DNA from 3 places in the Metabacillus sp. 113a genome. Region 2 is predicted to be linked to each of the others. Evidence: riboswitches for the same ligand, from Rfam matches in the RefSeq annotation. Region 2 holds a riboswitch; each other region holds the start of a gene.
The links. A riboswitch is a leader RNA that binds a small molecule or an ion and turns the genes downstream of it on or off. The one in region 2 is predicted to bind thiamine pyrophosphate.
Positions count from the first base shown of each region.

Region 1 (2,267 bases), on a different contig from region 2:
ATATCTTGATTAGCACAATAGTTTTTCACAGGATTTAAGTGAAAGTTTGATGCTGATAATCTTTAAGCGAAATGATGTTGTTCCTGCTTATCCGGATTCCTTCTATAACTAATGCCGTTTTTTGATGCTGAAGTGTTTCTTTATCCTTAATAGATAGTTCTCCTCTATAGTTAACAACCCTGTGCCATGGAAGATTGTATTTTTTACTCATCGAATGCAAAATTCTAACCACCTGTCTTGCCCCGCGCGGACTTCCGGCAGCATAAGCAATTTGACCATATGTCATAACCTTTCCTGCAGGAATGCTTTTAATAATCCCGATAACTTTTTCAGTAAACGGCTCCATGATCATTCTCCTTTTGTCCCGATTCCAGTTCAAGGTTTATCGAAGGAACTGTTTAAATTCCATCCTCTTTTACAGCAATTGTTCTGGAACCAGCCTTTGTTATTCCCCATTATCTTATCAAATTCAATTTTAATAAGAATGAAAAGTTCTTGTAAAGTATTGTCGAATAGGCTTGTTTAGTGTATATTGAAAATAATTAAATATTTCGGTATACGACCACAAGGGGAGCCTTTGGCTGAGAATGAACGTTCTGTTCTAGACCCTTTGAACCTGTTGGATAATGCTTGCGTAGGGATGTGGCTTGATCGTTTATTAAGTGATTAAAGCAGTGCGTGGAAACAAGTGAGCATTCCCCGCATTGCTTTTTTATATTCTCCTTTTGGTCGGTGCCCTTATAAGGAGAGAAAAGAATGAGAAATGAAAAATTGTTATTTATGACAGAAGCCGCGGTATTAACCGCTGCAGCTTTAATCCTTGACCTTTTATCGGGCTTTTTTATCAAGATGCCTCAAGGGGGATCCCTCTCACTGGGAATGATTCCGGTATTTTTAATGTCTTTTAGATGGGGATTAAAAGGCGGGCTTTTGACAGGCTTGCTTACAGGAATTCTCCAGCCTGTTTTGAGCACACTCTATTACGTTCACCCTGTCCAGGTCATTCTGGACTACCCCCTGCCGTTTATGCTGGTAGGAATGAGCGGACTTTTTGCCGGGTGGGTGCACAATTCCCTCAAAAATGGCAAATGGAATAATTTAATTGCCGTAATGGCTGCAGCATTGTTTGGTTCTGTTCTTCGGGCAGTCTCACATATCATTTCAGGAGTTTTCTTTTTCGGCTCCCTCGCGCCTGAAGGAGTTCCGGTTATGTGGTATTCAATCGGATATTCAGCTTCCTGGATGGTCCCTTCCTGGATTTTGGGCGGTCTATCTGTATGGCTCATTGTTCAAAATTCACCCAGTCTGATCAAGCCTTCCGATAAAAAATCCGCCAGCCTATAAGGCTCGCGGATTTTCTTTGTCTACAAGATTTGCGATCAGCACATATCTTTCCGGGGCAGAACCGATAAAATTGAAAGGATAGCAGGTTGAAACGGTTAACGTTGCTCTGGGCTTCGGCACAATAACCGTCCGATCATCTTCATCCACAATCCGGACTCTCCGCACTTTGTAAGTGAATTTCCCTGCACTTGTTTCTATAATGAGCAAATCTCCTTCACCCACTTTGCCCAGCTCCCTGAAGACCGTATCGCGGTGACCCGATAATACGGTATTATCTTTTTCACCCGGCAGTACAGATTGCGCAAAATGCCCTACTCCCTTTTCGAGCTCGTCTTCATCGGTACCATGATAGATTGGCAAAACGGCATGCAGCTTGGGAATCGTCAATTCACCCATTTTTTCGCCAATTTTCGGCCTTTTTTCATATAACTGATTCTTCACTTTTTCTTTTTCTTCCGCTTGAGCCGGCTCCGCTCTAACGATGTTGTATTCTGTTTTTTGCTGTTCATAAAAGAAAAAAGCTTTTGCCAGTTTAAACGCATTGGATCCCGAGATAAACAGTCCTGAGGCGATTAAAATACCTGCGGCAGTAAAAAGAAGAAGCCACCGCTTCTTCTTTAACAATATCCTTAATTTCATCGGTTTGCTGGACGCAGCTTTCTGACTGCAAAGATTCCCGCAGCAGCCATTAAAAGTCCGGCAATCAGCCAGTTAGCTGAAGGAGTGGCAGTTTCCGGCATTTTAGCGCCTTTAACTGTAGAAACCGCCGGGCCAGCTTTAGCAGGATTATTTTTGGCGTCTGCTACCGTTTGAGCCGTTTCTTTTATGTCCTGGCCCGTTTCAGCTATTAAATCAGATCCAATCATTTCTGCTGTCAGCAGCAAATCAAGAATGAGGCGATTCTCTTTATCGTATAGTTCCAC
Region 1 is NZ_JBNILJ010000022.1:29,050-31,316, reverse strand. Features, by position in the region: gene ACQCVE_RS18575 (MGMT family protein) at 35-346, opposite strand; TPP riboswitch at 558-658, shown strand; gene thiT (energy-coupled thiamine transporter ThiT) at 757-1,344, shown strand; gene ACQCVE_RS18565 (class D sortase) at 1,339-1,968, opposite strand; gene ACQCVE_RS18560 (processed acidic surface protein) at 1,980-2,267, opposite strand, start outside.
Region 1: it holds a riboswitch for thiamine pyrophosphate, as region 2 does, so the genes downstream of both, thiT (energy-coupled thiamine transporter ThiT) here and ACQCVE_RS17590 (thiamine phosphate synthase) in region 2, are expected to answer to the same signal.

Region 2 (2,267 bases):
TATTACAATGACTCTAAACAGCAGTAGTTCGAACCGTCTTATAAGAACTGCTTGCAGTAGATAGCGGGAAGCCCCCGATAAGCTCTAGAGCTTATCGGGGGTTTTCTGTGCGGGGAAATTTACGCTATAAAGAGTCGGTGGGGAAGCTGCTCAGGTGAGACCGCCCTGTCATGAAAAGAGGAGGAGTTTACACCGTCCGCACCGCTGCTCCCCTTATCCTTGGAGTGAAGGCAGCCACGGGAAACTCATTTTAAAAAGGAGATTACCGGACTGCCCCTTGCTGTATGGTAAAATACATGTCAAGGAGCGGAGGGATCACAGGAATGCAGGATGAACATGTTCAGGTTAAAGGTTCAATAATAGACGGGGAGACTCGCTGCACGCATTACAATAGCGAGCTCGATGTTATAGCCATCAAGTTTTACTGCTGCAAGGAGTATTACCCTTGCCACTTGTGCCATTCAGAGCATGCGGACCATTCACCGGAAGTTTGGCCTGCAGAAAAGTTTGATCAGCACGCGGTATTGTGCGGAAAATGCGGATTGGAGCTGACGGTGGACGAATACATGAATTGCGGCTCACACTGCCCATCCTGCAAAGCAGGATTTAATCCGGGCTGCAGTCTTCATGCACATTTGTATTTCGGCACGGTTTGATATTTTTCCCTGTAATGGTATAATAATAGAATATTACCAATATTAAATGAAAGTTTGCTAGGGGAGCCGGTGAGCCGGCTGAGAGAAAAACGCAGAAGTTTTTGACCCTTATACCTGATCTAGTTCGTACTAGCGGAGGGAAGCGGCTCTGTACATATTGCTGTATGTTTCAGTCCATTTCCCTGCGCGGAATGGGCTTTTCTTATTTTACGGGACGAGCGAGCTTTACGTCTGAGAGAAGCGGTGTGCGTGAACCCTTAAGCTGATCTGGCGAAGCAAGCCGCAGTTTGTATTGGGAGAAGGAGGGGAGCACATGGAATTTCATGCAGTAACGAATGGAAGGATGCCTTTTCCGGCTATTGCTCAATTCATGAAGGAAGCGGGTTCCGTCATCGATTTTCTTCATATAAGGGAGAAGGAAAAAACGGAAATGGAAATCTATGAAGGAACAGCGGAGCTTATCCGGAATGGTGTGCCCTCTGAAAAATTAATAGTAAACGGCCGCCCGGATATCGCCGCGGCTGCAGGGGTAAGAAGAGTGCAGCTCGGATACAGGAATCTGTCCCCTTCCATTGTAAAGAGAACATTTCCTTCTATACATGCCGGACGGTCTGTTCATTCTCTTGATGAAGCCTTAGAGGCGCAAAATGAAGGAGCGGACTCGGTTTTGTTTGGGCATTTGTTTCCTACAGACAGCAAGAAAGGCCTGCCTCCTCAAGGAATCGGGAAAGCGAGGGAGCTTTCAGAGCTCCTCAGCATAGACGTTCTGGTTATTGGAGGGATTGAGCCTGCCCACCTTCCATTGCTGTCCGATGCAAAGGTGAAAGGGTTTTTGGTGATGTCTGGAATCTGGGACCGTGATGATCCAGTTCAGGCCGCCTGCGAATACAGAGAGGCGAACAACCTTTGAAAGGAGGCGCTGGCATGAAACATTATGATGTATGCATCATCGGCGGAGGGGTGATTGGCTGTTCCATTGCTTATGAGCTATCCAAAAAAGGCCTTTTACCCTTGATTTTGGAAAAGGGGAAAGCTGGGCAGGAAAGTTCGCGGGCAGCCGCAGGACTGCTTGGTGTTCAAGCTGAGTGGGATGAATATGATCCTCTATTTGATATGGCGCGGCAGAGCAGAGCGATGTTTCCTGAGCTGGCCGAGGAATTAAGATCAGCAACAGGTATTGATATTGGCTATGAGGAAAAGGGAATCTGCAAGGTTGCGGAAACGGAGCAGGAACTCGACCAGCTTAAAAAAACAGCCATTTGGCAAACGGAAACAGGGGAGCCATGTGAGCTGCTGTCAAAAGAAGAAATGAAAAAGAGGGAGCCGCTTCTATCTGATTCTGTCGAAGGCGGTGTCTATTACCCTAAGGACGGCCATGTGATCGCGCCTTCGCTTGCGAAAGCATTTGAACAGGGTGCTTTGCAGAATGGCACGGATATCTATGAACATACACAAGCTGATGAGATTCTGATTGAAAACGGGAGGGTCGCGGGTGTAAAAGCTAATGGACGCACTTTTCATGCTGAACAGGTTGTGATTGCTGCAGGCGCGTGGAGTGCTCCATTTCTTACCCTCTTTCCTTCATTAGAAGGAACATATCCGGTAAAGGGA
Region 2 is NZ_JBNILJ010000018.1:23,067-25,333, forward strand. Features, by position in the region: gene ACQCVE_RS17580 (hypothetical protein) at 1-27, shown strand, start outside; gene ACQCVE_RS17585 (CHY zinc finger protein) at 324-656, shown strand; TPP riboswitch at 706-814, shown strand; gene ACQCVE_RS17590 (thiamine phosphate synthase) at 970-1,566, shown strand; gene thiO (glycine oxidase ThiO) at 1,581-2,267, shown strand, end outside.

Region 3 (2,267 bases), on a different contig from region 2:
ATCTGGAATTCGAAACAAAATCCGCTGAGTTTTGGAAAAGCATTTATAAAAGACTGGATGTTCCATGGGAATGGATTCTCCGCATAGACTTAGCCCACGCTTATATTTACGTAATCAACCCGTTTGACGATGATGAAGTAAATTAAAAAAAGGGCCTGCCCCCGCAACAGGGCAGGCCCTTTCTTTGTGCTGCTTTTTCTCTCCTGAGTGGCCTGAGGCCAGAAGCATATACTGGTCAGTTCCAGCCAGACAAACCGACCCTCCAGACGCTTCTCTCAGAAGATCTCCTACCTTACGGCGATGGCAGAAGCGTCGGGCCATTGCTCCATAGTGTAAGCCATTTCCCAAAAAGCCAGTTCATACTTGCAGCTGATGGTAAAATGATGAAGCATTTTCTCTTTTTCTTTTTCGGATGCGGCAAGCGCCAATTCATCTAACCGGTCAAGCTGCTCGGTTACTAATTCTTTAAACCACTCTCCCCCATATGCTGCAATCCATTCCTGATAGATCGGCTCTTCCGGTCTGCATTCTTTTAATCTTTCTCCAATTTCGTAATAAATCCAGTAGCACGGTAATATGCAGGCGATGATTTCGCCGAGGCCCCCGTTTATAGCAGAACGATACATATGGGAGGTGTAGGCATAGGCGGTTGGGGACGGTTCAAAAGCGAGCTTTTCCTCCTCAGATATGTCTAATAGCGCTGAGAACTTTTCATGGAGGGACAGCTCTGCTTCATACGTTCCTTGAGCATGAAATGCCATCCTGGCCGTTACATGAAGGTCATCGGCTTTGCTGCCTGCAAGCGCCTGTACTCTTGCAAAGTGCGATAGATAATACGCATCCTGTTTTACATAATAACGAAAATTTTCTAATGGAAGGGTGCCGTCACCGATTCCTTTGACAAAAGGGTGCCTGAAGTTTGCTTCCCAAATTGAATTTGTTTTTTCTCTTAGATGCTGTGTAAATGATTTCATTGAACCGTTCCCCCTATTGCTGCTAAGTAAAAATAAAAAAACCGCTCTTAGCGGATAAGAGCGGGAAAGATTAGAATAAGCCAATCTCCCGCTTCCCTCCGCTGGAATTAACCAGATCAGGTTCAAAGGGTCCCGGGTCATTCCGGTCTCAGCCTCAACAGGCTCCCCTAGCGGCAATGCGGTATTTTATTTTCCATTTTTATCATACCATGTTCAGGAGAAACTTCAACTATCGTTTGGTAACCGCTTCCGGAATCTCTTCCATCCATTGATGTTCAATCATCATTCTTCCGCCTTGCTTGGCGAAGGAATAAATATCTCTGGCGGCCAGTGCCATTTTAAGAGGAAGATCGGGTCTAAGGCTATATGTCGTTCCCAGGGCATTGCTTGTCAGTCCCAGGCTGCTGAAAAGGTTGACGAGGTACATAATAAGCTTGTCGGAGAAAGGTGCAGTTTTCGTCTCGGTAATCACTGCTCCTGGCAAAGCCGATACAGGGATCCCGCTTTGCTCCATTAATTTTCCGAACGATACATTCAAATCAAATGCGAGCTTTTCTCCCTTTTTCAAATAGTTCCTGACTTCAGAATGAGTTACAACCTTGGCAAAGCCTTTCATCATCTGGGTGCCAAAATTATTATTTTCAACAATATGGTAAATAATCGCAAGCTCTATCGCGTTCAAGTTTCTCTTTTTAAAGTGAAAGCCGGATAAATAGCTGTCGTTTACGACAAATTTAGGATGATCAGGCATCTGTATAACAGGTGGAATGGACCCATTCCCTACTTGCAGAAGACAATTCGTACACATCCCGAATACTTTATTGGAATGAGCAGATGTTCTTGAAAAAAAGTCATGGATATCATTTCTGTACACCATTGAGAGATGCACAGCGTTAAGACCGATTCCAAGCTTCATGATCATACGCAATAGCCGGAGATAAAAATACTGGTCGAACAGCCTGTCCGCTTTACGATTCACATCGGTTTCGTTAAATCCCTCTGGAACTGCAGCGCCTGCTTGTTCTAGAAGCTGTGCGATTTCTTTTACGAATTTCGACTCTTCCTGATACGCGTATTGCAAAATGGAGGTGATGTCCTTCTGTGTTGTTACATCTGAAGCATGTTCTAAAATTCGGAGAAGCATCGTTTTTTTCTGGTACGTGGACCATAGGTTAGCTAATTCAGAAGAAGACATTGGTTTCATGAAGCCGGCCTCATTTCAGTAAAAATAGATACCGTTATTTTTCCATTAAGAGGCGTTTTTATGTTAAGAAATTAAAAAAGGTGGCCTTA
Region 3 is NZ_JBNILJ010000009.1:76,711-78,977, forward strand. Features, by position in the region: gene ACQCVE_RS13580 (hypothetical protein) at 1-146, shown strand, start outside; gene tenA (thiaminase II) at 288-974, opposite strand; TPP riboswitch at 1,051-1,153, opposite strand; gene ACQCVE_RS13590 (DUF3231 family protein) at 1,204-2,178, opposite strand.
Region 3: it holds a riboswitch for thiamine pyrophosphate, as region 2 does, so the genes downstream of both, tenA (thiaminase II) here and ACQCVE_RS17590 (thiamine phosphate synthase) in region 2, are expected to answer to the same signal.